DNA from 4 places in the Glutamicibacter sp. genome. Region 4 is predicted to be linked to each of the others. Evidence: predicted binding sites of a transcription regulator. Region 4 holds the regulator's gene; each other region holds the start of a gene.
The links. The regulator LexA, encoded in region 4, represses DNA repair genes until DNA is damaged. The targets are predictions, from matches to a motif close to TCGAACANNTGTTCGA.

Region 1 (7,503 bases), on a different contig from region 4:
GGTCTGCACTGGTCTAGTAGCTCTTTCGAAAGCGATGGGGGCTGCGCGCGCGGCTAGGACTAATGCCATGGGCCGTTAAACGCGTCAATAGAAATACTAACCGCTGGATCAACCGATCAAGATATCGAAAGCCGCTATCGGCAGAATCGTTATGCAGTTGTTGGATTCCGCTAAGCCAAATCATTGAGTACTAGGTCGGCAATGACATCCAGGCGCGAGAAGTCCAGGCGCACATCCGCCTCATTGCGCAGCGCAGGCTTCGCATTGAAAGCAACTCCCAAACCCGCGGCAGCAACCATGGCGAGGTCGTTGGCACCATCACCGGCGGCGACGGTGGCCGTCATCGGGATCTGATGTTCCTCGGCCCACGCGCGCAATTTGGATTCCTTCATTTCGCGATCGACGATCTGGCCGTGAACGGTACCGTCGAGAATTCCGTCGGCAATGCCCAGGGTGTTGGCCAACGCATGATCCAGACCCAGATGAGCGGCCAGTGGATCCAGGATCTGCTGGAACCCTCCGGAAACTACGCCGACCTTGTGCCCGGCCGCATGGAATCGCTTGACCAGGGCTTCGGCGCCGTCGGAGAGGATAATGCGCTGGCCTACCTCGGCGAGGACAGTATCTGGCAGATCCTTCAGGGTTGCTACGCGCTGGATCAAGGACTGGGCGAAGTCCAGTTCACCGCGCATTGCGGCTTCGGTCACCGCAGCGACTTCTTCTTCCCGTCCAGCGTGAGCGGCGAGCAATTCGATGACTTCCTGCTTGATCAATGTGGAATCTACATCCATCAGCAAGAGCAGCTGCGGAGCATCGATGAGTTCGGCAGGTACTACAGCTACACACAAGTCCGCGTAATCCAATGCGCCGTCGGCGACCTGCACATCGACGAATTCCGTGGCCGCCTGCTGCAACTGCGCCTGATCGCCCTGTTCAATGCGGTACTTGGCTACCAGCCGCTCTTCATTGGTTTTGATCTGGCTTTCATCCGCGGCGGGAATTAGTCCGGCGGCGACGGCCCGCTGCAATACAGCGGTGAAGTCGGTTCGGGAAAGAGCGGGGCGGGATGCGAAAACCAATGATGAAGCCATGCAACCATTTTTCATTGCTTCGGTGTTTACGACCAAACATGACGTGTTGGCGCAGGGATGCTCACCAGGCCGATGGGAGCGAACTAACATTGCCGTTGGACGCAATACAGGTCAATCCGGCGATTTTTAGGCCTCGTACGGCATTTCCAATTAGTGAAACAGGGGCGAAAAGTCTAATCTTGAATACCATGAGCGAAGTGCTAACTTTCAAAGATGTCAGCGTTGTACGCGGGCGAAAAGACCTGCTCAAGGACGTGTCCTGGGAAGTCAAAGAAGGACAGCGGTGGATTGTGATCGGCCCCAATGGCGCCGGCAAGTCGACCTTAATGAACATTGCAGCCACCCGGCTGCACCCAACCCGCGGTACCGCGGATATCCTTGGCGAACGCTTGGGCAAGGTTTCCGTCTTCGATCTGCGTCCGCTGATCGGCCTGAGCTCGGCCCTGGTTGCCAACTCCATTCCAGCCAACGAGACGGCGCTGAACGTGGTGCTCACCGCGGCTTACGGCATGACCGGGCGCTGGCGCGAGAAGTACGAGAAGCTCGATGAGCGCCGTGCTTTCCACCTGCTGCACAACTGGGGCATGTCCACCTTCATGAACCAGCCTTTCGGCAAGCTTTCCGAAGGCGAGCGCAAGCGCGTGCTGATCGCCCGTGCCTTGATGACCGATCCCGAACTGCTGATCCTCGATGAGCCAGCGGCCGGATTGGATCTTGCCGGTCGTGAAGACCTGGTTGGCAAGCTGGCTGAGCTGGCAGCCGATGAGGATGCTCCAGCGCTGGTTCTGGTGACCCACCACCTTGAAGAGGTACCAGCGGGGTTCACCCACATCCTGATGATGCGCGATGGTGAAGTTGTCGCTGCCGGCGAGATCGAATCCACGCTGAATGAAGCGAATCTGGAAGCAACGTACAGCATGCCGCTGAGCCTGCGCCGTGAAGGTGGACGCTACTCGGCTTTCGCACGCAGCTAACAGCAATAACTAAAGGGGAAATTTCCACGTGATCGAATTTTGGCGTGAAGCCCTGGTCTTCCTTGGCGGACTGTGGGCCGGAACTATCAACACCGTCGTCGGTTCGGGCACGTTGGTCACTTTCCCCATTCTCGTGGCGTTGGGCATAGCTCCGGTGAATGCCGTTGTCTCCAACGCCATGGGTTTGGTTGCCGGCGGCTTCTCCGGTGCCTGGGGGTACCGTCGAGAAGCTGCCAGCGTCAAGAAAACCCTACTCAAGCTCGTGCCGGTTTCATTGGTCGGTGGGTTGATCGGCTCCCTGCTTCTCTTGAACTTGCCGGAGTCCGTATTCGGCGTCGTGGCCCCGGTGCTGCTGATTTGCGCGCTCGTGCTGGTGATCTTCCAGCCCCGCCTTTCCAAATGGGCGAAGACCCGCCAGGCCGCTTCTGGCGGTACCGACCCGGATGATGCGGACCGGGCCAAGATCCCGATGATCCTGTACATCCTGGTGTTCATCATCGGTATCTACGGCGGGTACTTCACCGCCGCGCAGGGCGTGCTGCTGATGGCCGTATTCGGTGTTTTCTTGCAGGCCTCGTTGCAGCAGTCCAACGCCATCAAGGTGATCCTTTCCCTGATCGTGAACCTGGTGGCGGCCGCAATGTACCTGATCATCGCGCCGGAACGCATCCATTGGATCATCGTTCTGCTTATCGCGGTCGGCTCGCTGATCGGTGGTTTTGCCGGTGCCAAGATTGGCCGCAAGCTTTCCCCGGGGCTGCTGCGCCTGGTTATCGTCATCCTGGGCCTGATCGCCTTGGGCAACATGCTCTACAAGTTGGTGTAGGTTCGTGGCAGAAATTCTCAATCCTGAACGGATCTTGCAGGTCGCGGATCTGGCTGATCCCCGCCTCGACGAGTATCTCCGGCTCTCTGAAGCGCATCTGCGAATGCGTAGCGACGTTCAAAATGGCCTCTACATTGCCGAGAGCACCAAAGTGGTCCAGCGTGCGATCAACGCGGGACACGTGCCACGCAGCTTCTTGCTCGCCGAAAAGCATCTGGACCAGCTAACCGAGGAGTTCAACCGTTTCCCGGACGCGCCGATTTTCATTGGGGATGATCGGCAGCTTCAGGATCTGGTGGGGTTCCACTTGCACCGCGGTGCCATGGCAGCGATGAATCGTCCCGAACCGCTGGATCTGGACGAAGTGCTTGAAGCCAGTTCGCGCGTTGCCATCCTGGAAGACATCGCCGACCATACTAACCTTGGCGCAATTATCCGTTCGGCCTCAGGACTGGGCGTTGACGCTGTGCTGCTCACCCCCAAATGCGTGGACCCTTGGTACCGACGCAGCGCCCGCGTTTCAATGGGCACGGTCTTTGACCTTCCTTGGGTGCGCATGCACTCGTGGCCAGAGGACATCCAGACCTTGAAGAAGCATGGCTATGAGATGCTCGCCATGGAGCTGACCGATGACGCGATCCCATTGAACGAAGTGGAGATCAAGGCTGGACAGAAGGTCGCCATGATTTTGGGCAACGAAGGCAGGGGAGTTACCGATGAAGCCCTCGCCGCCGTTGACCGGACCGTGATCATCCCGATGTACCGCGAAGTGGATTCCCTGAACGTTGGTGCTGCTAGCGCAATTGCGTTCTGGCATTTGTGCTCCGCGCCACGCTAAGAAGGTTTCGGCCTCCGTCGATTTTGCGATAGGATGGACTGTCTGTGCATTGAGGTTTCTTCATGGAGCCTTGAATGCGGGACGCAATTTCCGAGTAAGCAGCTGCTGGCAAAATCCAGTGGCCATAAACAAAAGGTGTATAGCTATGAAGGCTGATATCCATCCACAGTACGGCCCAGTTGTCTTCAACGACCTGGCATCCGGCGAAAAGATCCTGACCCGTTCGACCGCTAAGTCGGACAAGACCATCGAATGGGAAGATGGCAACACCTACCCAGTAATCGACGTCGAAATCTCGGCTGCTTCGCACCCGTTCTACACCGGCAAGCAGCGCATCATGGACACCGCTGGTCGTGTCGAGCGCTTCAACGCCCGCTTCAAGGGCTTCGGCGGCAAGAAGTAATACTTCGCCCCTAGCAAGCTTTCGCGGCGTGTTTCCTGTTTCTGGAAACACGCCGCTGCTGCTTTAACAGGACACCTGTCCATCAGTGACTGAAAAATCTTGTCAGCGGCGTTCGCGCAGAGCGCCCTTTGGCGCAATAGCCGTCGGAGTAGCCGGTGATGACTGGAAAAGATTTCACTGACCCGTCGAAGTATCCCGCTTGGCCGCATTTAGCTAAGCAACTGGCTCCATCGCCGTTGCGTGAATGGTGTTCTTGGTGGTGTGGAAGCGCTGGTGACTGAAAAATTTTGTCACCCAAAATCGGTCATTCAGCCTAGCGGCCTCGGCCTGTTTCCTTCTGGCCGTCATCTGGCGGCGGTTCAGGACCAGGATCCTCGTCTGGAATGTCGATGAGGGGCTTGAGCCCAAGTACCCTGCGTACTTCTGCCGTCAGTCGAATATGCGGCAAGGGGATGATCTTAGGGCGTTCCGGGCAATGATCATTCACATGATCAAATTGATCCACACGCTTGACGCTTTCTGGAATAACAAGTGCGTTCAGCCCATGCGGAGTCACCCACATCTCGGATCCGTCAGGGCGCGCAACGACTTTCCAGCCCAATGCATGCTTGAACATTTGATGCTGCTTGCATAGGAGATGCGTATTACCCCTTGTCGTGTGCCCTCCGTGAGCCCAGCCATCAATATGGTCAATCTCGGAGCGATCAGCTGGACGGCGGCACCCGGGGAAACAGCAATGCCCATCACGATGCCGTAACAAGTCCTTGAGGCCCTGCGAGGGGCGGTAGCGCCTGCGCTCGACATCTATCGCGGCGCCAGTCCATGGATCGGTCAAGACGCGCTGGAACGAAGGCGCATCCTTGGCCAACCTCAACGCGACACCCAGCGGGATGGGGCCGTAGCCTTCTAGATCAGCCACGGTCCTCGAAGGATCTGCCAGCATCTCTATCGCGGGTATCGTGATCGATACCCGTGGCTTGAGCGGTGTTCCCTCCTGGCCTGGCCAGCCGTAGAGGACTATGTCCGCGAAGGCATCTGCTTCTATTTGCTCCCGGGTACGGGGATCTTGCGGATCGTTGTGCTGATCAGCTAGCCACTTCACGGAGTTCTTGATGGAATGAACCACGGCGGCGTTGTTGTAGTACTTGAGTGTGGACATTCCGTTTTCGTCATCCCACAGCGTGAGCTTGCGATTCTTTTCAGACTTCCTGTGCCTTCGTTCGGCAGACTCGGGACACATCCGGTCATGGAACCGGCGTGCGCGTTGGTATATCGCGTCATCAGATGCGGTCTTCGCCATGGGCAACAGCACACATTGCATCTGCATGATTTGCTCCGGGAGCAAGTCCTGCGAATACTTCACGATGTCATGAGCTGCCTTGCACGTGATCTCTCCTGCAGCCAGAGCCGTGAGAGTTTCCTTGCAGACGTAGCGAAGACCCTTGGCGTAGAACATTCGCTTGCTTACCTTGCGCGAGGTCTCGCGCAAGGCGACAGCCGCTTCTGCGATGAAGTTGGAGTTAATGATCTGATCACTGCCACGGTCAAGGCCATAGTACTCGGCGCTTTTCCGAGCTTCACGTTCCTCCTCTTCGGTAGTGGTCCGCTCAGTGGCAATCATGTCGGCAAATGATTCACTGACTTGTTCTACTGAATCGGCCAGCAGCACAGAAGTAAGTGCATCGAGACTGCTCTGCATGCGCTGGATCTTCTTCAGTCGTTCGAGGGCGCCGCCCGGGCCATTGAGCGGACCCGCGTCGAAGAGCTCATCTGCAATTTGCTTCACGGGACCATAGAACAGTTGATGTTCGAGGTGATCGCTGAAGAACGAATCCTTGTGGGATTCTGTGCGAGTGCCAGCCGGGCGCAACGGTAGACGATGCTCATCATCGTCGTCATGGATGAAGTCGGGTATAGCCATGGTTAATTCTCCTGCCAGCAGCAGACAGTTTGGCCTGGAAATTCGCGGAATGTGGAGCAATTGTCGAATATTTATTCGATTGTTACCCGAGGTCGCATTCCGACATTGGAAACCGCTGAATCCGGGGATGCGTGGATTCGACTAGTGGGTAGCCGGGGATAGAATGAATCCATGATGCATCATGGTGAATACAAGGTAGTCGGTGGCAAATTAGTCGTTGTAGATTTGGATACCGCCGATGGCGTGATCACCGAAGTGTCATTGAACGGCGACTTCTTCCTGGAACCAGACGATGCACTCGATGACTTGAATGATGCGCTCCGCGGTTTGCCAGCGGATGCTAGCCACAGCACCATTCGCACAGCGGTAACCAACAATCTGCGCGAGGGCGCGGTGATGTTCGGTTTCGATGCCGACGCTGTTGCCCGCGTGGTTCGTCGCGCCCTTGGCCATGCCACCAAGTGGGAGGACCATGAGTGGGAGGTCCTCGGCCCGCAGATCATCCCGATTAGCGAGCAGGTGGCGCTCGATGAGGTGCTCACCCGCCAGATCGCCAAAGGCGAGCGCAAGCCAACCATTCGTTTCTGGGACTGGAACGAGGGAGCTGTCGTGATTGGCTCCTTCCAGTCGTTGAAGAACGAGGTGGACATGGAGCAGGCTCAAAAGCACGGTATCCAGGTGGTCCGCCGCATTTCCGGGGGCGGGGCCATGTTCATGGAAGCGGGCAACTGCATCACCTACTCGCTCTATGCCCCAGAATCCCTGGTGGACGGCATGAGCTTTGCCGATTCCTACCCGTTCCTCGACGCATGGGTGATGGAAGCGCTGGAAAGCATCGGCCTGAAGGCCTACTACAAGCCGCTGAACGATATTGCCACGCCCGCGGGCAAGATCGGTGGGGCGGCGCAAAAGCGCCTGGCCAACGGCGCGATGCTGCACCATGTCACGATGAGCTACGACATCGATGCGCAGAAGATGACCGAGGTGCTGCGCATTGGGCGCGAGAAAATTTCGGACAAGGGCATCGCATCGGCGGTCAAGCGCGTTGACCCGCTCAAGTCCCAGACCGAGCTGGGGCGCATGGAGATCATCAAGGTCATGATGGACACCTTTGCCAAGCGCACCGGGGCCAAAGTCGCGCAGCTGGATGCCGAATCCCGACTGGCGGCGCAGGAACTGGCGGCGACCAAGTTCGCCACCGAGGAATGGACCGCGCGCGTTCCATAAGTTAGATGGTGCTTATTGCGCGTCCCGTGCCAGGGCGGTGCGCACCGCCTCTGCCGGTTGGCAGTAGATCGGCTTGCCGTGGCCGGGCAGGATCGAGCCAGCATCGATGCTGTCGAATGCCGCGAGGGCATCGTGCGCCTGCTGCCGGTTGTGGTGGAACATCGGGTGCAGCATCTGCGCTCCGGTGTGATGGCTCAGCGCGTGGCCGGCGATCAACGCATCT
Region 2 (7,503 bases), on a different contig from region 4:
TACTTGCGATTTGGCGCCGCTCAGTCGAGGCAACACACGAGTTCTTGACTCCAGCGGATATCGACTCCATTGAACTGGACGTAGCAAAATATTTGCCTCAGATGTCCGATTTGCGCGTAGCCGAAGAAGTTGGGCAACCGATGGGGTTCATCGCGATCGAGAAAGACATTGTTGAGATGCTGTTTGTTGATGCTTTTGCACAGGGGCGTGGGATTGGGAGCGCTCTGCTTAATTCGGTCGTCGCTGGCCGCGATTCCGTACGAGTCGACGTCAATGAACAGAATCCATCGGGACGAAAATTTTACGCCGCAAAGGGATTCACGCAGATAGGTCGGTCCGAAACCGACGGTGAAGGCCGAGCGTTCCCAATTCTTCACCTCGTGAGCACGTAGGCGCATTAACCACGAGGCTATACGGGACAAATGGATACCGCCCCATATGACTGTGCCCTAAACGAGCGCCCGCAAAGGGGGACGTCCGACGGGACCTAAGATTGCTAGCGACCGCTAGACCTAGTATTCACTCTGGTAGAACTAATGCATGCGATGGATTGAGAAATGGTTCGACGAAAAAGACTGGCCGAGGGATCCTCTCTTGGATGAATTCCGTGATTCAGTTTGGGAGCTCACACTCGCCGGAGAGTCCAGAGGGTGGCTGACCACTTCGATCACTATTATGCGATCGTTCCCGTTTTTCTGGGACAAACAAGAGAATATGTGGTCCCAAATGCATTGGTTAGACGGCGAGCACGAATTACCGGAGGAGGATTACGCGCCTGGGTGGTACTCAGTCGAAGAACTGCGAGACGGGCATTTCGTCACCGATGATCCCAGGAATGGTCAAGAGACCAGCTTTACTGCCACCAGAGTCATCGGTACCGAGCGCGACCAATTGTGGAATCAACTGGATCACGGAGTAATTCGATAAACCGAGAGTTGCACAGATTACTGTCCTGTTCAGGAAGCGTTATTGGGACGTTTTCCCTGCACCTTGCCGGGCAGATTGTTCTTCAAGGAGCACAAGGGCTTTTTCGCTCGCATTCCTGATCCGATTCAACGCACCAATGATGCTTATGCTCGCGAAGAGATTAACGAGAATTAGAACGACGAGAAACCAGGTGTTTTCCATGCTGCAACTCTTCCAGATCTTCTCACCGGCGTCTATCGAGGACGCTCAGCACTGCGGAGAGGCGCAATCAGGTCAAATCAGGCATGCGTTCCAGTCGCCGAACCCTGACCGGGGCAGTGCTGGCGAAACCACAGTGCCGCCCCAGAAGGCGAGAGCCGTTAGGCTGTGGCGTGCTCGGCGGCACCGTCGAGCAGGGTCATAGCGCGGTATATGGTGTGGTGGATGGGGACATGGACGCCGTAATGCTGCGCCAGCCGGACGACGGTGCCGTTTTGCTCCTCGAGTTCCGAGGAACGTCCTGCGGCCAGATCGCGTTGCATGGAGGCGGTGCTGTCCGGGCCGAAGGCATCGAATTGTGCCATCATCCGGGCCACGTCCGGTTCGCCGAGTTTCGCCCCGGTATGGCCGGCGAGGGTCGCAACTTCCCGCATGGCGTCTTCTACCAGGGCGCGGGTTTGCGGGTTGGTGCGGGTTCGGCCAACCGGTTCGCGGCATAGTGCGCCGACTCCGCCGTAGGAGGTGATGAGCATGAACTTTCGCCACATGTCGGTGATGATGTCGGCCGAAACTGTTGTTGCGACTCCTGCTGCGTCCAGGGCGTTGGCTAGTTGCGTGGTACGGGGTGTGGTTGTTCCGTTGAGTTCGCCCAGGGTGATGGCTGGTTGCCCGCCGACGTGATGGACGGTGCCGGGTTGCTGGAGGTAGGTGATGATCATGGCGACCCCGCCTAGTGCGTGGCCCGGGCCAACCGCTTCGGTGATGCGTTCGGAGGCCGTGACGCCGTTTTGCAGCGGAAGGACCGCGGTGTTCGGGCCGATCAAGGCGCGTGCCCCGCTCATGGCGGCGGCGACTTGGCCGGCTTTGCAGGCCAGGATGACCGCGTCGCACGTGCCGATGGATTCTGCCGTGGTGCTGACACTGGCCAGTGGGGTGGTGAAGCCGGGGCTCCCGTCCCCTGTGGTGACGGTGATCCCGTGTGCGGTGATTGGTGCGATGTGGCGTTCGGTGGCGAGCAGGTGTACCTCGGCTCCGCTTTTGGCCAGGGCTGCGGCGAAGTATGCGCCGACGCCGCCGGCGCCGATGACTCCAATTTTCACGGTATTGCTCCTACTTTTTTCAGTTTGGGCGTGGTGGCCGAATTATTGGTGCTGTTAGCGATGGTCTGGCAGGCCGGTACCCAGGTGCCGCTTTGCAGTGCGGATGGTTATACCTATGTTCCCGTATTTGACGATATGACCAGCAATGAAGGGGAAAAGGAAGCAGCGGGTCATATTACGAACATATGTATCGGGTTGTACCCATCCATATGCTCACATGGGGTACCTTCTGCGGGACGTAGCGTCATGAATAATAAAATTTCGCGATCGTTGCGACCCAATTGGTGCAGCGGTTCGGGTTAGGCGGAGAGCTGTAGTCTCATCTGATAGTTGACCATTTGTACTCCGTTGGTGATCGGATGTTGCTCGGCAATGACCGTGAATCCGTGTCGTTCGAAGAATGGTCGGGCGGTGATACTCGCATGTGTCGTGAGTTCGGGGGTGCCTTGCGAAATGGCCTGCCGCTGAAGGTGCGCAAGCAGGGCACTGGCCACTCCACGTCTGCCGAATTCTGGGGCCACGAACATCATGTCGATGTAGCCAGAGTCGCTAACGTCCGAGAACCCTGCAACGTTACCATTGATGTCCGCCACGATGGTGTTCAAGGAATTTCTCGCGGCATTCCAGTGGTCAAGATTTCGTTCATTTGGCCTTGCCCAGGCGTCGGTCTGCTCCTGGGTGTAGTTCAGTGCAGCAGTCTGAGTGATTGCCGACATAAAAACACCCAGAGTGGCGGGAGCATCGGATTCAGCATAGGTCCGTATCTTCATGCCCTCATTCAATCACTTCAGCAAACGCCTTCCGCCATTTCGATAGGCAAGCGGCCTATTCGGAGTGCGAGATACCCTTCGCGGAGCTGGTGACCCGCCCCTCCAGCCGTGAACCAGCACATACACTTCTTCGGATCAGGAAGACTTTCACAGTGTCATAAGCCGGTCGCTGATCGGACGGCAGATTCATGTTGTGGCGTAGCCCTGATCTCGATACGTGTTCGTGCCGAAAGAGGAACGCTCTACGGGACGACACACAGAGAGCAAGATGAACAGCTGCATCTTGAGTGCCCACGGCTGAGTAACTACCGTGATGGTGCCTTTTAAAACTCGGTTTTGGATCGCTCTGCCGTCATATTGACCTCCAGTTTGCGGATTCCTGGCTTGCTTGGCCAAGCTGCCAAACTCCGGTCCGCCCTTAATATTCAGTCCAGACCGCGATTTAGGATATTTCCTGCGCCTTCAGTATTGACTCAGAATCAGCATGAACGTGTCAGAACAACGTATTGGGCTACTCCAATCGGGAGTATTCGAATCCATCCGCCGGAGGTGGTCTACCCCAGGATTAAAGTTTGTGAAACAATCGCCGCATGGATGAGAGCGAGCTGCAGACGACACATGAAATGATGATCCTCGAGGCTTTAGTTCAAGCGATCGATCGGCGTGAGGAAGTTTTCGACGCGATAGGAAGTTCAGAGAACCTGGACGAAGCGAATCTTCGTGTATCTCAGCTGCTGGGAGTGGGAGACAACTGTAGTCGAGCGGTTCTCGACATGCAGGCCAGAAGGTTCACCCGAGACCAGCGTCAAATTTTAGCTTCGCACGTAGAGGAACTCAGATCAAAGTTATCTCGTGCACAATGAATAGATCATAAACGCCGGAGGCTGCTCTACGCAGCATAGGCGGATTGTGAAAATATGCTTCAGTGGTTGGCTTGGTTCCAGGAAAGTTCATATCCCTTGGACCAAAATGAGTAGTTCTTGCAAAAGAAATATCAGTTGAACCGCCAGTCTGACTTGCACTGACCTTCATTCCTTTGCTGTCTATAAACGAACCTTGAACGGGACAGAGTGTGACGTCAGGCGCTGAATGGATGCTCAGGTCGCAGGTGGTGCCCTTCTTTGACGTGTGAGTAGTCTCGCGCCGTTGTTACAAAGCCTGAATCGTCGAATGAAAGCAATGTGCATCCTGAAACGGTCATTGGTTGGTCCTTGATGAACATGACGACCCAGTACTCGACGGAAGCTGAACTTCCGTTGACGATTGGTTCGCTGAACCATGTTTCTGCCGGATTGGTTTCTTCCGCGAAGCATTCCTCCAGATAAGCGCGCAGACCGCTAGGCCCACGCAATGGTCTGAACATCGAGGCCCAGTGGTCGCCGTCATCAGCTTGTAGCCCGACAATTGCATCCACGTCCTTGAGTGGCCAAGCGGTGGCCCATGTTGTCGCCCAGCGTTGCGCGGCTTCGAGAGTTTGCATGTTGAATTCCTGTTGACGTAGTTGATTGGTGACTGCAGGTTGTTCGGGCCGCGCGGGCAGCCAGGTTCCCATAAGGCTTGCAATTGCTTGCAACGCTACTATCGGCCGAGCAGATTCACGTTATAGGTTCGATCAGTGTTGCTTGGTGCTGACTTTTTCAAAATGTCTCGCAAGCCGGTCTCGTACAGGAACACACCACGTGCTGACCTGGATGACAGAAGTTTCATGGATTCACGGGAAAGCTGGCCGTTCCGTATACCTCGTCCGGTGTAGTGACCGGTGAGGGGGCGCGAAAGGAAACGATCTGGCGCTACTTCATGGTGTTGAATGCCTCCACGGAAAAGAATTGCTGTCCGATGGCCTCGACACCGCGGATGACGCCGCTAGGCGGAACGTTTGGCGAGGTTCGCGATGTAGTTGCGTTGCAGATCAGTGATTGCGGTGCCCTGGTTGACGGCGTGAGTCGAACGACGAATTTATCCGTTTTCTCGCTTGTGCAACACGGGGCATGCGCTCGCCGCTCATTGGCATCTACGAGATAGCTGCGATCTTGGGGAGGTATCGCACACGTGGCAGGCACAAGAGCGGGATGGTTCATGATGTTTCTAATGCGGCTTGAGCCGAAGGCGGCCACCGGGTGGGTGTATTCCAACGTTGAGTGCGGCAGGCTGACAGCGGTCGGTGGATCTCGACCGGATAGGTGATTCGCCAGCCAGCGCATTCGACCATAGGGCCTATCGATTCCAGTTCGGAACAGCAGGCTTCGGGGAGGTCCGGCATGTGCCGGCGCTGAAGCAGCATGCCAGCGGGAAACGCGGGAGCCGGCCAAGTCCATCCCGTGAGCGCGGGGTTCCAAGGGCAACCGGTACCTCGAATGGGACGTCGTGGTCCGGTCTGGATTCACAGGGATGCCGGCTCGCCGGTCGCCTTTTCGGGTGGATGAACGAGTACGCATAGCGCTCGCAGTGCGCCGGATCAGGGGTTTGGAGAATTAACTGTGAGTTGTGTCCATTCGTACACGTATTCGAAGTAGTTTTCGATTAGTATTGCCTCGTGGCTATTTCATCGCAGAGTAAAAGAACTGATCTGACTCGCCTGGTCGTCAAGGGTGCACGCGAGCACAACCTGAAAAACGTGGACATAGATCTCCCGCGTGACGCAATGATTGTCTTTACCGGCCTGTCAGGTTCGGGCAAGTCCTCCTTGGCCTTCGACACCATCTTTGCCGAAGGCCAGCGCCGCTACGTCGAATCGCTCTCTGCCTACGCCCGCATGTTCCTCGGCCAGGTGGACAAGCCCGATGTGGATTTCATCGAGGGACTCTCGCCAGCGGTGTCCATCGACCAGAAGTCGACCAGCCGCAACCCGCGTTCCACCGTGGGCACGATTACCGAAGTGTACGACTACATGCGTCTGTTGTGGGCACGCGTGGGCCGTCCGCATTGCCCGATCTGCCACGAACCGATCTCCAAGCAGACTCCGCAGCAGATCGTCGACCAGCTGATGGAGCTACCGGAGAAAACCCGCTTCCAGATCCTCGCCCCGGTAGTGCGCTCGCGCAAGGGCGAATTCGTCGACCTGTTCGCGGAGCTCTCTTCCAAGGGCTTCGCCCGTGCCCGCGTTGACGGCACCACCATCCAGCTGAACGATCCGCCGAAGCTGGCCAAGCAGGTCAAGCACACCATTGAAGTGGTCGTCGACCGACTGGCCATCAAGGAAGATGCCCGCCAGCGCTTGACCGACTCCATAGAAACGGCCCTGGGCATCGCCGAAGGCCGCGTGCTCGCCGACTTCGTGGACCTGGACGAGGATGATCCCCAGCGCGTGCGTGCGTTCTCCGAGAACTTGGCCTGCCCCAATGAGCATCCGCTGGCCATCGATGAGATCGAGCCGCGTACTTTCTCCTTCAATAACCCGTTCGGTGCCTGCTCGGCTTGTTCAGGCATCGGCACCAAGCTGGAAGTCGATGAGCACCTGATCGTCCCGGATACCGAGGTCTCCCTGGCCGAGGGTGCGATCGCCCCATGGTCATTGGGCAAGGCCACCACCGAATACTGGAACCGCCTGATCGAAGGCCTGGGCCATGAGCTGGGTTTCACCATGGACACCAAATGGCAGGACCTGCCGGCTGCTGCCCGCGAAGCGATCCTGAACGGCAAGGACCACAAGGTGGTCGTGCAGTACAAGAACCGCTTCGGCCGCGAGCGCAAGTACTCCACCGGCTTCGAGGGCGTCATCTCCTACGTGCACCGCAAGCACCAGGAAACCGAATCGGATCACGCCCGCGACCGCTATGAGCAGTACATGCGCCAGATCCCGTGCCCTACCTGCGGCGGCGCGCGCCTGAATCCGGCATCGCTATCGGTATTGGTGGGCGGCCGTTCCATCGCTGAAGTTGCCGCCATGGACCTGCGCAGCGCCGCGGAATTCCTCTCCACGATCGTGCTCACCGCGCGCGAGGCGCAGATCGCCGCGCAGGTGCTCAAGGAAATCGACGCGCGCATGAAGTTCTTGCTGGACGTCGGGCTGGAGTACCTGACCCTGGAACGCGCTGCTGGCACCCTGTCCGGCGGCGAGGCGCAGCGCATTCGCCTGGCTACCCAGATCGGTTCGGGCCTGGTGGGCGTGCTCTACGTGCTCGACGAGCCATCCATCGGCCTGCACCAGCGCGATAACCGCCGCCTGATCGACACGCTGCTGCACCTGCGATCGCTGGGCAATACCCTGATCGTGGTGGAGCACGACGAAGACACCATTGCCGAAGCCGACTGGATCGTGGACATCGGCCCGGGTGCCGGCGAGCACGGTGGCGAAGTGGTGCATTCCGGCTCCCTGGAGGGCCTGAAGCAGAACACCAAGTCGCTGACCGGCGACTACCTCTCGGGCCGCAAGCAGATTGACATTCCGTCCAAGCGCCGCAAGATCGACAAGGAGCGCAAGCTCAAGGTGGTCGGCGCCAGCGAGAACAACCTGCAGAATGTCTCCGTGGAGTTCCCGCTGGGCGTGCTGACCGCGGTGACCGGCGTGT
Region 3 (7,503 bases), on a different contig from region 4:
CATTGATGGCGGCCATTTCCGCCTGGGTGAGCTGGAAGTCGAAAATGTCCAGGTTCTCGCTCTGCCGCCGCTGGTCTGCCGATTTCGGTGCCGCTGCCCGCCCGGACTGGACATGCCAGCGCAAGGTCACCTGCGCGCTGCTCTTCCCATGCGCTTGGGCGATCCGGACCAGGGCAGGATGTGAAAGGAATCCAGATTTCTTGCGTCCCAGCGGGGAATAGGCTTCGGTCCGAACGCCATGCTCGGTGTTGAAACCTTGCCATTCGACGCTTTGCCGTTCAGGATCAACCTGGATCTGGTTCAGCGCCGGGACGAGCCCCGAATCCAGGACGTTCTGCAGCTGGTAGGGCTTGAAGTTCGAGACTCCCGCAGCCCGAATCTTGCCCTCGTCAACTAGTTTGCCCAGCTCCGTGAAGGCTTCAACGTAGGTGTTCTGCTGGGGATTAGGCCAGTGGACCAAGAACAGATCCACGTACTCAAGACCCAAGCGGTCCAGGGAGTTCTCCAACGCCTGGCGCACGCCTTGGGCCGAATGCCATTGCTTGTTGAACTTGGTGGTTACGAAAATTTCATCGCGATCAAGCCGGCTCTGCGCCAGGGCCTTGCCCACGGCGTCCTCATTCTCATAGTTCTCCGCTGTATCAATGCGGCGGTAGCCAACCTCGAGGGCTGACAGGACCGCGGCAGCCGCCTCTTGGCCACGCATGGGCCACGTGCCCAAACCGATCGAGGGCATGCTCACGCCGCCGGCAAGTTCGAGGGAAGAAATATCAGCAATCATGTCCTCGAACCTACCAAGCTTCACTGCCGACCGGGAGGCGGGGTCGAAGAATCCGCGACACACCGGGAAACAAAACTGGCGCACGGCGTCCATGGGTTTAACGTTGTTTCGGCGCATTTCCGTGCTGCCAACCACCGAACACCACGAAGGTTAGAACCATGCCGAAAATAGGCGTCCTCGCTCTGCAAGGGGATTTCCGCGAACATCTGGCCTCTTTGGAGCGGCTCGGGCAGCGCGCGCACATGGTGCGCACCGTCGCCGATTTGCAGCAGGTCGACGCGCTGGTGATTCCCGGCGGCGAGTCCTCGGTGATTGACCGGCTTTCCCGCAACTACGGGCTAGCTGATCCCATCAAGGAGCGCATCGCAGATGGCATGCCGGTCTACGGCTCCTGTGCCGGAATGATCATGCTGGCCGACCGCATCGAGAACCCTGCAATCTCGCGAGATGGCGCGGTTCAGCAAAGCTTCGGCGGCATCGACATGACGGTGAAGCGCAACGCTTTCGGGCGCCAGGTCGACTCATTCGAGCACCAGCTGGACTTCAACGGGCAAAATCTCGAAGCGGTGTTCATCCGCGCCCCGGAAGCCGTGCAAATTGGCCCGGACGTCCAGGTGATCAGCACCGTTCAAGCGGGGTCGGATCACGAACAGGGTAGAATTGTTGCAGTACGCCAGGGAAAATTGTTGGCAACCAGCTTTCACCCGGAAGTCACCGGCAGCACTGCTATCCACCAATTTTTCATCAATCTCACGCGAGGAGACGCTTAAAGCATGTCAGGCCACTCCAAATGGGCAACTACCAAGCACAAGAAGGCTGCGATCGACGCCAAGCGCGCCAAGGCCTTCGCAAAATTCATCAAGGGCATTGAAGTTGCCGCCCGTGCCGGCGGCGCCGACATGGCCGGCAACCCGGCACTGGAACTTGCTGTCAGCAAGGCCAAGAAGAACTCGGTGCCGATCAACAACATCGACCGCGCAGTCAAGCGTGGTGCAGGCCTGACCGGTGAGGTCGTCGATTACACCGAGATCATCTACGAAGCACGCGGCCCGCAGGGCTCGGCCCTGCTGATCGAGTGCCTGACCGACAACAAGAACCGTGCAGCCTCCGAGGTCCGCGTGGGCATCACCCGCAACGGCGGCACCATCGCCGACCCGGGGTCGGTCGCGTACCTGTTCAACCGCCAGGGCGTTGTCCGCCTGCCTAAGGGCGAGCTGACCGAAGACGACCTGCTGATGATCGTGCTGGATGCCGGTGCCGACGAGATCCTGGACGAGGACGAGACCTTCGCCATCGTCTGCGATCCATCGGACCTGCGCGCTGTCGCCACGGCCCTGGACGAAGCGGACATCGCCTACGAGTCCGACGAAATGGAATTCCTGCCTTCAATGAAGGTGGACCTGGACGTTGACGGGGCTCGCAAGTTCCTCAAGCTCTACGACGCGCTGGAAGAACTGGACGATGTCCAGGGCATCTACACCAACGCTGATCTGTCCGATGAAGTTCGCGCCGCACTGGACGAAGAGCAGTAAGGCTTGGCCTTACGTGTTGTCGGAGTCGACCCCGGCCTGACCCGTTGCGGTCTCGCCGTGGTCGACGTCGCTGCAAACAGGCAAGTTTCGCTGGTGGACGTCACCGTCGCCGGCACCCCACCGGGCACCCCGCTGGATGCCCGGCTATTGACGATCGCCAACGCGATTGATGCGTGGCTGGATCTGCATAAGCCGGATGTGCTCGCCTTGGAACGCGTGTTCGCCTCGGCGAACGTATCCACGGTGATCGGCACCGCGCAGGTCACCGGCGTCGTGATCACCGCGGCAGCACGACGCGGCATTCCGGTCGCCCTGCATACCCCGACCGAGGTCAAGGCCGCGGTGACCGGTTCCGGCCAGGCCACCAAGGCGGCGATCGGCAAGATGGTCGCCAAGATCTGCCGGCTCGATGAACCGCCTAAGCCTGCCGACGCCGCTGATGCGGTGGCCTTGGCGATTACCCACGGTTGGCGCGGCGCGGCAACAGGCTCGAACGCCTCGGCCTCCGCGGCCAATGCCGGTGGCTCGTCGCAGCTGACCGGTGCGCAGCAGGCGTGGATTGCCGCCGAGGCGTCGGCGAAGCGCCGTGCAGTGCGCCGCTAGCCGGCCAGCGGGGCAGTGGCCTCGACCCACCGGGAAACGCGGCGGATCGATATTCGTAGGTATCTTCGATAAACTGGATTCGATCGAACATATATCCCAAGGAGTGGCATGATCAGCTCATTGACCGGCACCGTGCAGGCGGTAGCCCTGAATACCGCGGTAATTGACGTTAACGGCTTCGGGATGCTGGTCAATGCCACCCCCGGGACGCTGTCCACCCTGCAGGCAGGACGCGAGGCAACCGTATTCACCTCCATGGTGGTCCGCGAGGACTCGATGACCCTCTTTGGCTTCGCCACCGCTGAGGAACGCGATGTGTTCGAGGTCCTGGTCTCCGTATCGGGCATCGGGCCACGCACCGGCCTGGCCATCTTGGCCGTGCATTCTCCGGAAGAAGTCCGCATCGCGGCGAACACCAAGGACACCGCCGCTTTCACCAAGGTTTCCGGCATTGGCCCCAAGGGCGCGAGCCGCATCGTGCTGGAACTGAACGGCAAGCTGATCCCGACCGGCGCGCCAGTGGCCCCGGTTTCCGGCGGCGGCAATGCGAGTGTCTGGGAACCGCAGGTGATCGAGGCGCTGACCGGCCTGGGCTGGAGCGAAAAGGATGCAACCAGCACCCTGAAATCGCTGTCCAAGGCTGATCCAGAAGTCGTTGCCACCGGCAACGTCGCAGAAATCTTGCGTGCTGCACTGCGCAGCATGTCCAGCGGAACCCGCGCCTAAGCGGTCTGCGAGAGGATCAACTGACCATGAATGACTCCACCGGGCTCACGAATGCCGGCAGCGAACCCGAGGAACGGGTAATCGAAGCGGCCCTGCGCCCGCGGAACCTCGACGACTTCGTCGGCCAGTCCCGCGTTCGCCAGCAGCTCTCGCTGGTGCTTGAAGCAGCAAAAATCCGTGAACGCACCGCGGACCATGTTCTGCTCTCTGGCCCGCCGGGGCTGGGCAAGACCACCCTGTCGATGATTATCGCTGCCGAGATGAACGCGCCATTGCGCATTTCCTCCGGCCCAGCGATCCAGCACGCCGGTGACTTGGCCGCGATCCTCTCCTCGCTGACCGAGGGCGAGGTGCTGTTCCTCGATGAAATCCATCGCATGTCCCGGCCGGCCGAGGAAATGCTCTACATGGCCATGGAAGACTTCCGCGTGGACATCATCGTCGGCAAGGGCGCCGGAGCCACGGCCATTCCCCTGGAGCTTCCGCCCTTCACCCTCGTTGGCGCAACCACGCGCGCGGGCCTCTTGCCCGGCCCGTTGCGCGACCGCTTCGGCTTCACCGGCCACCTGGAGTTCTACGCGGTTAAGGAGCTTGAACTGGTTTTGCGCCGCTCGGCCATGATGCTTGATCTGAGCGTCACTTCGGCCGCGTTCACCGAGATCGCCGGACGCTCCCGCGGCACTCCTCGTATTGCCAACCGCCTGCTGCGCCGCGTGCGTGACTGGGCCCTGGTGCACAAGCTCGAGGAGATCGATGCCAAAGCGGCAGCCGCCGCCTTGGACATGTACGAGGTCGATGCGCGTGGCCTGGATCGCCTGGACCGAGGTGTGCTCGAAGCCTTGTGCACCAAATTCGGCGGGGGGCCGGTGGGACTATCGACCTTGGCCATCGCCGTGGGTGAAGAAACCGAAACCGTCGAGACTGTCGCAGAGCCATACCTGGTGCGTGAAGGCTTGATGGGCCGTACTCCGCGTGGGCGTATTGCCATGCCCGGAGCCTGGGCGCATCTGGGCTTGGCGATGCCCAAGGATGCCATCTTCGCCAGTGCGCAAAGCTATGAAAACGATGAGGATTAGGCAAGCATTACTTCACTGCCCGCGTAAATGGTCTACCGGTTCACCGTGACGCATTAGACTAAAGACGCCCGACCTATGCCCGTTTCGGGGCGAGGTGGGGCGTCTTTGCTGTTCTACGCCAGAAATAGCCGCAACAGCATCCCAGAACTTTAGATCAAATCGCAACAATTCGTTAGCAGGTAAATACGTGAATCCCCTCGTAATCGCACAGGCCGCTGGTGGCGGCTTCAACCCTTCGCTGATCCTGATGGTCGCACTGTTCGCAGTGCTGATCTTCATGATGTTCCGTGGCCGCAAGAAGCAGTCCGCCCAGCAGGAGAAGCTGAAGAACAACACCGTGCCGGGCGCCAAGGTGATGACCAACTCAGGTATCTTCGGCACCGTCGTCGGCGTTGACGCAGAGGATCGCGTCCAGGTCGAGGTCGCACCGGGCGTCGTGCTGAACCTGCACCGCCAGGCCATTGCTACCTTCCTGGACAAGGACGCAGCAACCCCGGCCGTAGCCGACGAAGCAGCTGAATCCGCCAGCACCACCGAAACCCCGGAAGAGTCCCTGCGTCGCCTGAACGATGAAGGCAAGGACGAGCGCAACGCCTAAGTCCCGGGCAGCATAGCGGTGGCCTGAAGCCTAAGCCACCCGAACCAGAAAGCACATTAGATGTCATCAATCAGACCTGTTAAGCAGGCGCGCAAAGCGTTGCTGTGGTTGCTGATCGTCTTCATCATCGCAACCGGCGTGTTGGTGGGTGGTGCAGCGAATGGTAAAACCGGATGGGGACCGAAGCTGGCCCTCGACCTCGAAGGCGGCACCGAGATGATCCTGGCCCCTCGGGTCCAGGGCGACGAAGCGATCAACCAAGAGCAGCTGGACCAAGCGGTGGAGATCATCCGCCAGCGCGTGGACGGTTCCGGTGTTACCGAATCGGAAATCACCACCCAGTCCGGTCGCAACGTTGTGGTCTCGATGCCCGGCACTCCGGACCAGACCACCCGCGATTTGATCCAGGCTTCGGCCAACATGGAGTTCCGTCCGGTGCTGATCACCGGTGGCTTCGCAGCGACTCCCGAGGAAGATCGCACTCCTAAGGAAGACCTGCCAAAGCCCAGCGCTGAGCCAGAGAACCCATCGGACACCAACTGGATCACCGCAGAGCTCTTCCAGGAGTTCGAAGGCTACGACTGCGACGTGGAACTCCAGGACCGTGGCGGCGAAGCCGCTGACCCAAGCAAGCCAATGATCTCCTGCGACCGCGATATGGGTGTCAAGTACATTCTTGGCCCGCAGGAAATCTCCGGTGACAAGATCAAGGACGCGTACGCGCAACTGGCCCGTGGCGTCAACGGTTCGGTTACCGGCGAATGGGTTGTCGTCATCGAGTTCAATGCCGAAGGCACCAAGATCTTCGCCGACACCACCCAGCGTCTGATTGCCCTGCAGGGTTCGCAGAACCAGTTCGCGATCGTGCTTGATGGCGAAACCATTTCGGCACCAACCACCAACGCGGTGATTTCCGATGGCCGTCCGCAGATTTCCGGTGGCTTCACCCAGGACAGCTCGCAGGCGTTGGCCGAGCAGCTGAAGTACGGCGCACTGCCAATCAGCTTCGACATCCAGTCCGAGCGGCAGGTTTCTGCAACGCTGGGTGCTGACCAGCTGACCGCAGGCCTCATCGCCGGTGTTATCGGCCTGATCTTGGTGTTCATCTACTCGCTCTTCCAGTACCGGGCCTTGGGCCTGGTGACCATCGCTTCGCTGCTCGTGGCCGGTGTGCTCACCTACCTCTGCCTGGTTCTGCTCGGCTGGGGCATGAACTACCGCTTGTCGCTGGCGGGCGTGGCCGGTTTGATCGTGGCCATCGGCCTGATCGCCGACTCGTTCATCGTGTACTTCGAGCGTGTTCGCGATGAGCTGCGCGAAGGCCGGCCATTGGCAAGCGCCGTGGATATCGGCTGGAAGCGCGCCAAGCGCACCATCCTGGCTTCCAAGGCCGTGAACGTGCTGGCCGCAGTAGTGCTCTACATCGTTGCCGTGGGCAACGTGCGAGGCTTCGCCTTCACCCTGGGCCTGACCGCAATCGTTGACCTCGTCGTCGTGTACGGTCTGACCCACCCAACCCTGGTCCTGCTGGCACGCACCAAGTTCTTCGCCAACGGCCATCCGCTCTCGGGCATGGATCCATCATTGCTTGGCGTCAAGCCGCTGTACCAAGGTGCAGGCAAGGTTCGCCGCTTCGATGAGAACGTCGAGGCCAACCGCGGCAAGAAGAATGCCAAGGCTTCGGTCGAGGCCGCCAAGCGCATGACCATTGCCGAACGGCGCCGTGCACAGGCCGAGCAGACCACTGGCTCGGGCAAGTCTGGCAGCACGCAGACCAAGGCCCAGGAGGAGAACAATGAATAAGCTAGTCACTTGGGGCAACGAGCTCTACACCGGCAAGCGTTCCTACCCGTTCACCTCCAAGCACCGCTTGTGGTTCCTGATCGCCGGCATTCTGGTGATCCTGTCGATCCTGGTTCCAGTGGTCAAGGGCGGCTTCAACCTGGGCATCGACTTCCGCGGTGGTTCTGAATTCACCGTTTCGGACGTGCAGGAAACCGATATCTCCATTGGTGAAAAGGCGGTTACCTCGGTGGCTTCGGGCGCCGAGGCAACGGTCACCAACATTGCCCCGGGGACCATGCGCGTGCAGACCGAGCGCTTGAGCGATGACCAGACCTTGGCCATCGCCGACCAGCTCGCGAAGAACTACGGTGTCACCAGCGATGAAGTTACCAGTAACTTCAT
Region 4 (7,503 bases):
GGTTTTCACACCGTGTTCCACGCCTTCTTCAAAGAAGACCTGGTGGCCCACGCAGATACCCAATACCGGCAGGCCGCCGGCAATGCGGCGACCGATCCAGCGCAGGGAACCGGTTTTGGTCAGCTGCTCCATAACCGAGGCGTAAGCGCCAACACCCGGGACTACCAGGCCGTCAGCAGCCACGATCTTCTTCGGATCTGCGGTCAGTTCGACTTCGGCGCCGGCGGCTTCCAAAGCGCGCACGGCGGAGCGGACGTTGCCTGAACCGTAATCCAGGACAACTACTGTTTTCTTTTCCACTTACAGTGCACCCTTCGTGGATGGGATCTTGTCGCCCATGCGCTCGTCGCGCTCTACGGCTTCGCGCAATGCGCGAGCGAAGGACTTGAACTGCGCTTCAACGATATGGTGCGGGTCGCGACCCGAGAGCACCTCGATGTGCGCGCAGATCTGTGCGTGGAAAGTGATGGCTTCGAAGACGTGACGGGTCATCGACCCGGTGAAGTGACCACCGATCAGGTGGTATTCCTGGCCCGCAGGCTCGCCGGAGTGCACGAGGTATGGTCGGCCCGACACATCGACTACCGAACGGGACAGGGCCTCGTCCAGCGGGGCGTAGGAGGTGCCGAAGCGGCGGATGCCCGCCTTGTTGCCCAGTGCCACGCGCAATACTTCGCCAATGGTGATAGCGGTGTCCTCGACGGTGTGGTGAACGTCGATGTGGGTATCGCCGGTTGCGCGCACGGTAAGGTCGATGAGCGAATGCTTGGATAGCGCAGTCAGCATGTGGTCATAGAACGGCACCGAGGTGCTGATCTCAGAGACCCCGGTACCATCGAGGTCCAGTTCAACGAATACGGACGATTCGCTGGTCACGCGTTCCATGCGGGCGCGACGTGCGCCAATCAATTCGGCAGACATGTCTTCCTTCGCTTGTCTTTGATTACTTCTGCGAGCCGAGCAGTTCGGCAAGTCGTTCCAAGAAGGCTGTGGTTTCCGATTCGGTTCCTGCCGTAACACGCAAGGTTCCCGGGATTCCATTGTCGCGGATGATGATGCCGGCTTCCAACAGTCCTTCCCAAATAGCGCGGGGGTCTTCGACGCCACCGAAGAAGACGAAGTTGGAGTCGGAGACCGATGGCTTGAGGCCAAGTTCCTTCAGCCGGGTGACGATGCGGTCACGCTGGGACTTGATGTCTTCCACCTGGGCCAGTAACAACTCGATGTTCTTCAGGGCCGCAATGGCAGTTGCCTGGGTTACTGCCGACAGGTGGTACGGCAGTCGCACCAAGCGGATGGCATCGGTGATTTCCGGTGCTGCGGCCAAGTAGCCAACGCGTGCACCGGCCAGGCCGAAAGCCTTGGACATGGTGCGCGAGACAATCAGCCGCTGGCGACCTTCAAGCAGGCTCAGCGCTGACTTGGTGCTGGCCAAAGAGAACTCGGCGTACGCCTCATCAACGATCACCATGCCGTTATGCTCGCTCATGGCTTCGTATACAGCGGTGATGACGTCTAGGCCAAGGGCCGTGCCGGTTGGGTTATTCGGCGAGCAGAGGAAAACGATATTCGGCCTATGCTCGCGAACCTGTGCGGCTGCGGAATCGGCGGATAAGGTGAAATCTGCGGCGCGTTCACCGGCGATATAGGTCGTGTCAGTACCGCTGGCAAGCAGCGGGTACATGGAGTAGGTAGGGCCGAAGCTCATCACCGTACGGCCGGGGCCGCCAAAGGCTTGCAGGATTTGCTGCAGGATTTCATTGGAGCCGTTAGCGGCCCAGATGTTGTCCTTGGTGAGCGAGTGGCCGAGGTAATCGGCGAGGAGTTCGCGAAGCTCGGTGAACTCGCGGTCCGGATACCGGTTCAACGTTGCCGCCGCCTTGGCCACCTCTTGGGCAATGGCGTCTACGACTGTCGGTGGCAACGGATGGGTGTTCTCGTTGACGTTCAGCTGGATGGGCACGTCAATTTGTGGTGCGCCATAAGGGGATAGCCCGCGGAGATTCTCACGCAAGGGCAGCTGACTCAAAAGTTCACTGCGGTCATTCACGCATCAAGTCTACGTGCGCAGCGTGCCTGCAGGTGAATCCGCTACGGCAGCAGGTAACAAATTCAAAGCAGACGGGAGAAGCTAGCCGGCAAGGACCGGAATTGACAAGGTTTCGCCAACCTGGATTTCACTGCCGGTCAGGGCATTGAGTTCCGCGATGTGGCCAACTGCCGAGGTCACGTCGTAACCGGTGGCATAATCCCGGGCCAGGCTCCACAGCGTATCCCCCGGGATAACGGTGACATCAACTGTTCCAACTCCTACAGGAGTATCGGCGGCGGCATGGGCGTCAGAGGCAAACATGGAGATGAAGAAAGCCGCGGCGATGGTGAGTGCGAAAATGGGCATTCCCACAAGCACGGCCCATCCGCGACGGTTGATGCGGATTTTCAGTGGTGCCTGGGACTGATTTGAGTCAAGTGCGACGGTTGCCATGACTTTGTCTCCTCAAGAAATTCAAGTGATGCGAATTTGTATTCGAAAGTCTAGATTCGAAAACTTGTTCGAACCTCGTATATCTGTTCTAACAGAGATTTGCGGAACTTGTCCAGAAGTTTTCGAACAAATCTTTGAAAGAAGCTCGCTTATCTACTAAGATTTCGAAGTAGACGAGCAATGAAAACATCTCACCATCTAGCTCCGACAGTTTGGACTCACGAACTTTCGAATGATTGCTAGGGAAGGCAAAATCTCATGTCAGCTTCACAACGCACTCCCCGATCGAATGCACGTTCGCTGACGATTCGCCAAAAGAAGATCCTGGAGACGATCCAGCGGTCTATCGGCAAGAACGGTTATCCACCATCGATGCGTGAGATTGGTGACGCAGTCGGGCTCAAGAGCCTTTCGAGCGTCACCCACCAGCTGAGCCAACTGGAAAAGCTCGGCTATATCCGTCGGGATCCACGCCGTCCGCGCGCAATGGAAATCCTGCTGCCTCTGCAGCTGGCCGAAGATGCCGAGAAGGCCGAAGTTTCGAAGCCAGTCGAGCCAGATGCCAGCGAAGACGCCAAGATCATTGAACTGAGCACTTCCGCTGACACCACCATGGTTCCCTTGGTTGGCCGTATCGCTGCCGGCGGTCCGATCCTGGCCGAACAGTCCGTCGAGGATGTTTTCTCGTTGCCTCGTCAGCTCGTAGGCCACGGCGAACTGTTCATGCTCAAGGTTTCCGGCGATTCAATGGTTGACGCTGCGATTTGCGATGGCGACTGGGTAGTTGTCCGTCGCCAGCAGACGGCGGACAACGGAGACATCGTAGCTGCCCTGCTCGATGAGGAAGCCACGGTAAAGACTTTCCGGCAGCGCGACGGGCATACTTGGCTGCTTCCGCAGAACTCGCGCTACGAACCAATTTTGGGTGATGCAGCAACGATCATGGGACGCGTCGTCTCGGTTATGCGCTCGCTCTAGGATACGTGCGGGAATTGCGCTGGTGCCTGGCACCAGCGCAATTCCGGTTTAATCCGCTATTAGCCGGTGTTCAACTCAACTTGAGCAGCGGCCGAGAAGATCATCCAGCGTTGGACTGCCGCCGAAAGCCGGCGTGGTTCCTGGTCAGCAAGATGGCGCGCAGTTGCCATGACCAATCCCTTGGCCCGCTCCCGGCTCTGGGCTTCCAAGCGGTTATCGTTACCGGCGAGGGCCAGATATCGGCACAGTATCCCCGCAAACAGGTTGCCGTCTCCCCCTCGGTTGAACGAGAGCACTCCGGCAGCAGTTGACAGCGACTGCGCGGTCGCTTCGATAAGTATTTGAGCGTGAGCCAGATCGGCTGGCTCACCAAGCGCAAGCAACGCGCCAAGTACCGGTCCCTGGTTATAGGTATAGACCGCTGGTTCCACCCTGTGTCCCTGCTTGGTCAACCGCAATCCGTCCAGATACAGTCCCCGCTTCGCGCTGAACAGATTCTTCTCCAGCCATTGGAGAAGCTCTCGTGCGGTCTCCTGCTCCCCGGTACGGGCGAAGAACAGTGCTGCCGGTGCATTGGCTGGCGTATTCTTGAAGTCCTTCTTCCTGGACCAGTACAGGCCGCCCTCCAGCACTTCATCCATGCCCGCATGAAGCTGCTTTCCCAGCGCCCGAACTGCCGCCTCGGCATGGCGGTTCTTTTGTCCCGTCGCGAGCTGGGTGAACTTTGCCAGGCGGCTGCTAGCCAGGGCAAGCCAAGCCATGTCGTCGAAGAAGTAGTTGGGCAAAAGCCCGAAGTTTCGAATTCGAATGCCGCGCAATAGGCCGTTGGCCCGGGCAAGCGCTTCGCGCGCCAGTTGTTCGTTGCCTTCGGCCCAGTACGAGCGGCCCTCATCGATGATGGCATCCAGATAGTGTGCCTGCCACCAATAGTTCCACTCCGCAAGGGGGTGCGAGAAACCGTTGAGATTGCTGAGCATGCTTCCGTCGCGCAACCGATGCGCCCTGCTGTAGCTCTGCCCAATCCAAGTTCCGGGCAACCCCATGAGACGACGCCCGAAGCGCCGGTGGGTGTCGATCGCGGCTTGGCGTGCCAATTCCTGCATGGACTCCATAGTGCCTTCCGATTCGAGCAGCATCAGTTCTTGTCACAGACATTAGTGCATCTGGAAGCATCATGCTGAGAGGGGTTAACGAACTTGAGCTGCCCCTTATCCAAGGACAGCTCGAGTTCATGTTCTAGCTACGGCTATTCCCCGCCGGGGTTCAAGCGCTTGAGAACACCAGTGATGACCTTCTTATCGACAGTCGGCCACATCGGCGGCAGGGTAGCTTTCAAGAAGCTGCCATACCGCGCTGTGGCCATGCGCGAATCAAGGATCGCCACAACACCCTTATCCCCGACCGAACGAATCAAGCGTCCAGCACCCTGGGCCAAACGAATCGCCGCATGGGTGGCAGCAACCTGCATGAAGCCATTGCCGCCATGTTTGGCCACGTCCTCGGAACGGGCCTTGGAGATGGGATCATCTGGGCGCGGGAAAGGGATCTTGTCGATGATGACCAGCCGGCAGGAATCGCCTGGCACGTCCACGCCCTGCCACAGGGTCATGGTTCCAAACAGGCAGGTGTCGCGTTCGCTGCTGAACTGCTCGACCAGCGACTTCATGCTGGCTTCGCCCTGGCACAGGATTTCCACGTCGAGACGCTCGCGCAAGATGCTTGCAGCTTCCTCGGCGGAGCGCTTGGAAGTGAACAGCGCCAGGGCGCCGCCACCGGAGGCCTGGATGAGATCTTCGATCTCATCCAGCGTCTCCGCAGCCAGCTGGCGACCTGGCTTGGGCAGGTGCTTGGCCACGTAGAGGATCCCCTGCTTCGGGTAATCGAAAGGACTGCCAACATCCACGCCGGTCCATGATGGTGCGCCGGCGCCCATCAGGCCCAGGGAGCCTGCTACCGAGTCAAACTGCGAGCCAATGGCCAAGGTGGCGCTGGTCAGTACGACGGTGCGCCCGTCGAAGAGGCCTTCGCGCAGCTTGCCGGCCACCGACAACGGTGCCACGTTCAAGGTAGCTGGCTGGCTTTCATCAGCCTCGACGTAGCCCCGGCCTTCGACAAATTCCCGCGGACGGGTGGTGTACAGCACCTCGCGGCGCTCTTCGGATTCGAGCATGCGAATCGCATCATCCATCACTGCCTGCAGCTGGGAGCGCGCGGTCTGGCGGCCACCATCAGCCGGTGCATTGGCTTCGGGCTTGGACAGCGCCAGTGCCAGCCGGGCCTGCTCCACGATGTCGTTCAGGGCAATGCCCATGTCTTCGCGAAGGCCGTGTTCCAGCAAGCCTGTTGGCAACCCGGTCAACGCCTTTTCCAGGCGGTTTGAGGCCTTGACCATCTCATCCACGTTGACACCGCAATGGCGCTTGGCACCGCCAGCTGCGGTGAGCACCATGCGCGAGGAGAGCGCGCCCGAAACCGAGCTGGTCACACGATCTTGCAGTTCGTGGGCCTCATCGATGATCGCGACTTCGAAGTCCGGGAGAACTGAAAGCCCCTCGAAGGCGGAAACCGCCAGCAAGGCATGGTTGGTAATGACGACGTCGGACTCGGCGGCCCGGGCACGGGCCATTTCCGAGAAGCATTCGTCCGCCATCGGGCACTTCTGCGAGCCCAGGCACTCCATGGCCGAAACCGAGACCTGCTTCCAAGCCTTGTCGCTGACCCCAGGCACCAGTTCATCGCGGTCACCGGTATCGGTCTCTTCGGCCCATTCGCGCAGTTTCATTACTTCGCTAGCCAACGGCGAGTAAGTGGTGCCAGCAGGTATTGCCGGCTCATCCATGGAAAAAAGAGTGCCTTCGTCATCCGGGTACCCGCCACCGAGCTTGTACTGGCACAGGTAGTTCGAGCGCCCCTTGAGCAGGGCGACATCCATCGGGCGCGAGAGCTTGCCCTTGAGCGAGTCGAGTAACCGCGGCACGTCACGTCCAACAATCTGCGATTGCAGCGCCAATGTCGCGGTGGAAACGATCACTGGCTTGGCGCTGGTCTGCGCGTGGGCCAGTGCCGGAATCAGGTAGCCCATCGACTTGCCAGTTCCGGTACCGGCCTGCACCAGCAAATGCTTTTCGTCTTCCAACGCGCTGACGACGTGCTTGACCATTTCCTGCTGGCCGGTGCGCATGGCGCCGCCCATGGAAGTGACCGCAGCCTCTAGGAGCCCCAGGGCCTGCTCTTGCTTATCCATGAAGGTTGAAGGTCTCCAACTCTGCAGCAAAGGAATCGCGCACCTTGACGATCAATCGGGTGCCCTCTTCCAGGTGTTCGCTTTCCAAGATCTCGGATTCGCTCTGGTGCAGCTTGGCGATCAAATCCCCGCGGTTGTAGGGAATGAGTACCTCAAGCTGGACGCCGGGGCGTGGAATCGAGGAGCTGATCTTTTCCAGCAGCTCCTGGATGCCTTCACCAGTGTGCGCAGAGACAACCACGGTGTTGGATTCCCTGTTGCGGATGCGCTCGATAACGAACGGATCAGCCACATCGGCCTTGTTCACCACGATGATCTCTGGAATGTTCAACGCATCGACTTCGCCGAGCACGGTGCGCACGGCCTGGATCTGCCCTTCGGGATCAGGGTGGGACCCGTCAACGACGTGCAGGATGAGATCCGAATCGGCGATTTCCTCCAAAGTGGAACGGAAGGCTTCCACCAACTGGGTCGGGAGGTTGGAAACGAATCCAACGGTATCGGCCAAGGTGTAGGTCAGCCCGTCTTCGGTCGCCGATTGGCGAACCGTCGGATCCAGGGTCGCGAACAGCGCGTTCTCCACCAGCACACCGGCGTTGGTCAGTCGGTTAAGCAGCGATGACTTGCCAGCGTTGGTGTAGCCGGCAATGGCTACGGCCGGAACCTCATTGCGCTTGCGATTGGCACGCTTAGCTTCGCGCGCAGGCTTCATGGCCTTGATCTCGCGGCGCAGCTTCGCCATGCGGTCGCGAATGCGGCGGCGGTCCATCTCGATCTTGGTTTCACCCGGTCCACG

Region 1: the regulator LexA is predicted to act here: its motif matches at 6,117-6,132, upstream of ACRDT3_RS18490 (DUF222 domain-containing protein).
Region 2: the regulator LexA is predicted to act here: its motif matches at 5,488-5,503, upstream of uvrA (excinuclease ABC subunit UvrA).
Region 3: the regulator LexA is predicted to act here: its motif matches at 3,000-3,015, upstream of ruvA (Holliday junction branch migration protein RuvA).

What each region holds. Positions count from the first base shown of each region.
Region 1 covers NZ_JBOGEG010000056.1:5,237-12,739, forward strand. Annotated here, with positions in the region: gene ACRDT3_RS18460 (VanW family protein) at 1-9, opposite strand, end outside; gene serB (phosphoserine phosphatase SerB) at 171-1,091, opposite strand; gene ACRDT3_RS18470 (ABC transporter ATP-binding protein) at 1,280-2,065, shown strand; gene ACRDT3_RS18475 (sulfite exporter TauE/SafE family protein) at 2,094-2,891, shown strand; gene ACRDT3_RS18480 (TrmH family RNA methyltransferase) at 2,896-3,729, shown strand; gene ACRDT3_RS18485 (type B 50S ribosomal protein L31) at 3,875-4,132, shown strand; gene ACRDT3_RS18490 (DUF222 domain-containing protein) at 4,446-6,053, opposite strand; gene ACRDT3_RS18495 (lipoate--protein ligase family protein) at 6,225-7,280, shown strand; gene ACRDT3_RS18500 (MBL fold metallo-hydrolase) at 7,293-7,503, opposite strand, start outside.
Region 2 covers NZ_JBOGEG010000001.1:288,286-295,788, reverse strand. Annotated here, with positions in the region: gene ACRDT3_RS01570 (GNAT family N-acetyltransferase) at 1-392, shown strand, start outside; gene ACRDT3_RS01565 (hypothetical protein) at 541-927, shown strand; gene ACRDT3_RS01560 (ketopantoate reductase family protein) at 1,287-2,225, opposite strand; gene ACRDT3_RS01555 (GNAT family N-acetyltransferase) at 2,525-2,995, opposite strand; gene ACRDT3_RS01550 (nuclear transport factor 2 family protein) at 4,074-4,547, opposite strand; gene uvrA (excinuclease ABC subunit UvrA) at 5,529-7,503, shown strand, end outside.
Region 3 covers NZ_JBOGEG010000001.1:8,549-16,051, reverse strand. Annotated here, with positions in the region: gene ACRDT3_RS00070 (aldo/keto reductase) at 1-781, opposite strand, end outside; gene pdxT (pyridoxal 5'-phosphate synthase glutaminase subunit PdxT) at 940-1,551, shown strand; gene ACRDT3_RS00060 (YebC/PmpR family DNA-binding transcriptional regulator) at 1,555-2,313, shown strand; gene ruvC (crossover junction endodeoxyribonuclease RuvC) at 2,317-2,916, shown strand; gene ruvA (Holliday junction branch migration protein RuvA) at 3,025-3,642, shown strand; gene ruvB (Holliday junction branch migration DNA helicase RuvB) at 3,669-4,718, shown strand; gene yajC (preprotein translocase subunit YajC) at 4,906-5,316, shown strand; gene secD (protein translocase subunit SecD) at 5,377-7,119, shown strand; gene secF (protein translocase subunit SecF) at 7,112-7,503, shown strand, end outside.
Region 4 covers NZ_JBOGEG010000021.1:44,890-52,392, forward strand. Annotated here, with positions in the region: gene hisH (imidazole glycerol phosphate synthase subunit HisH) at 1-300, opposite strand, end outside; gene hisB (imidazoleglycerol-phosphate dehydratase HisB) at 301-921, opposite strand; gene ACRDT3_RS12760 (histidinol-phosphate transaminase) at 944-2,050, opposite strand; gene ACRDT3_RS12765 (LysM peptidoglycan-binding domain-containing protein) at 2,132-2,485, opposite strand; gene lexA (transcriptional repressor LexA) at 2,744-3,463, shown strand; gene ACRDT3_RS12775 (glycoside hydrolase family 76 protein) at 3,523-4,599, opposite strand; gene ACRDT3_RS12780 (ATP-dependent DNA helicase) at 4,710-6,707, opposite strand; gene hflX (GTPase HflX) at 6,700-7,503, opposite strand, start outside.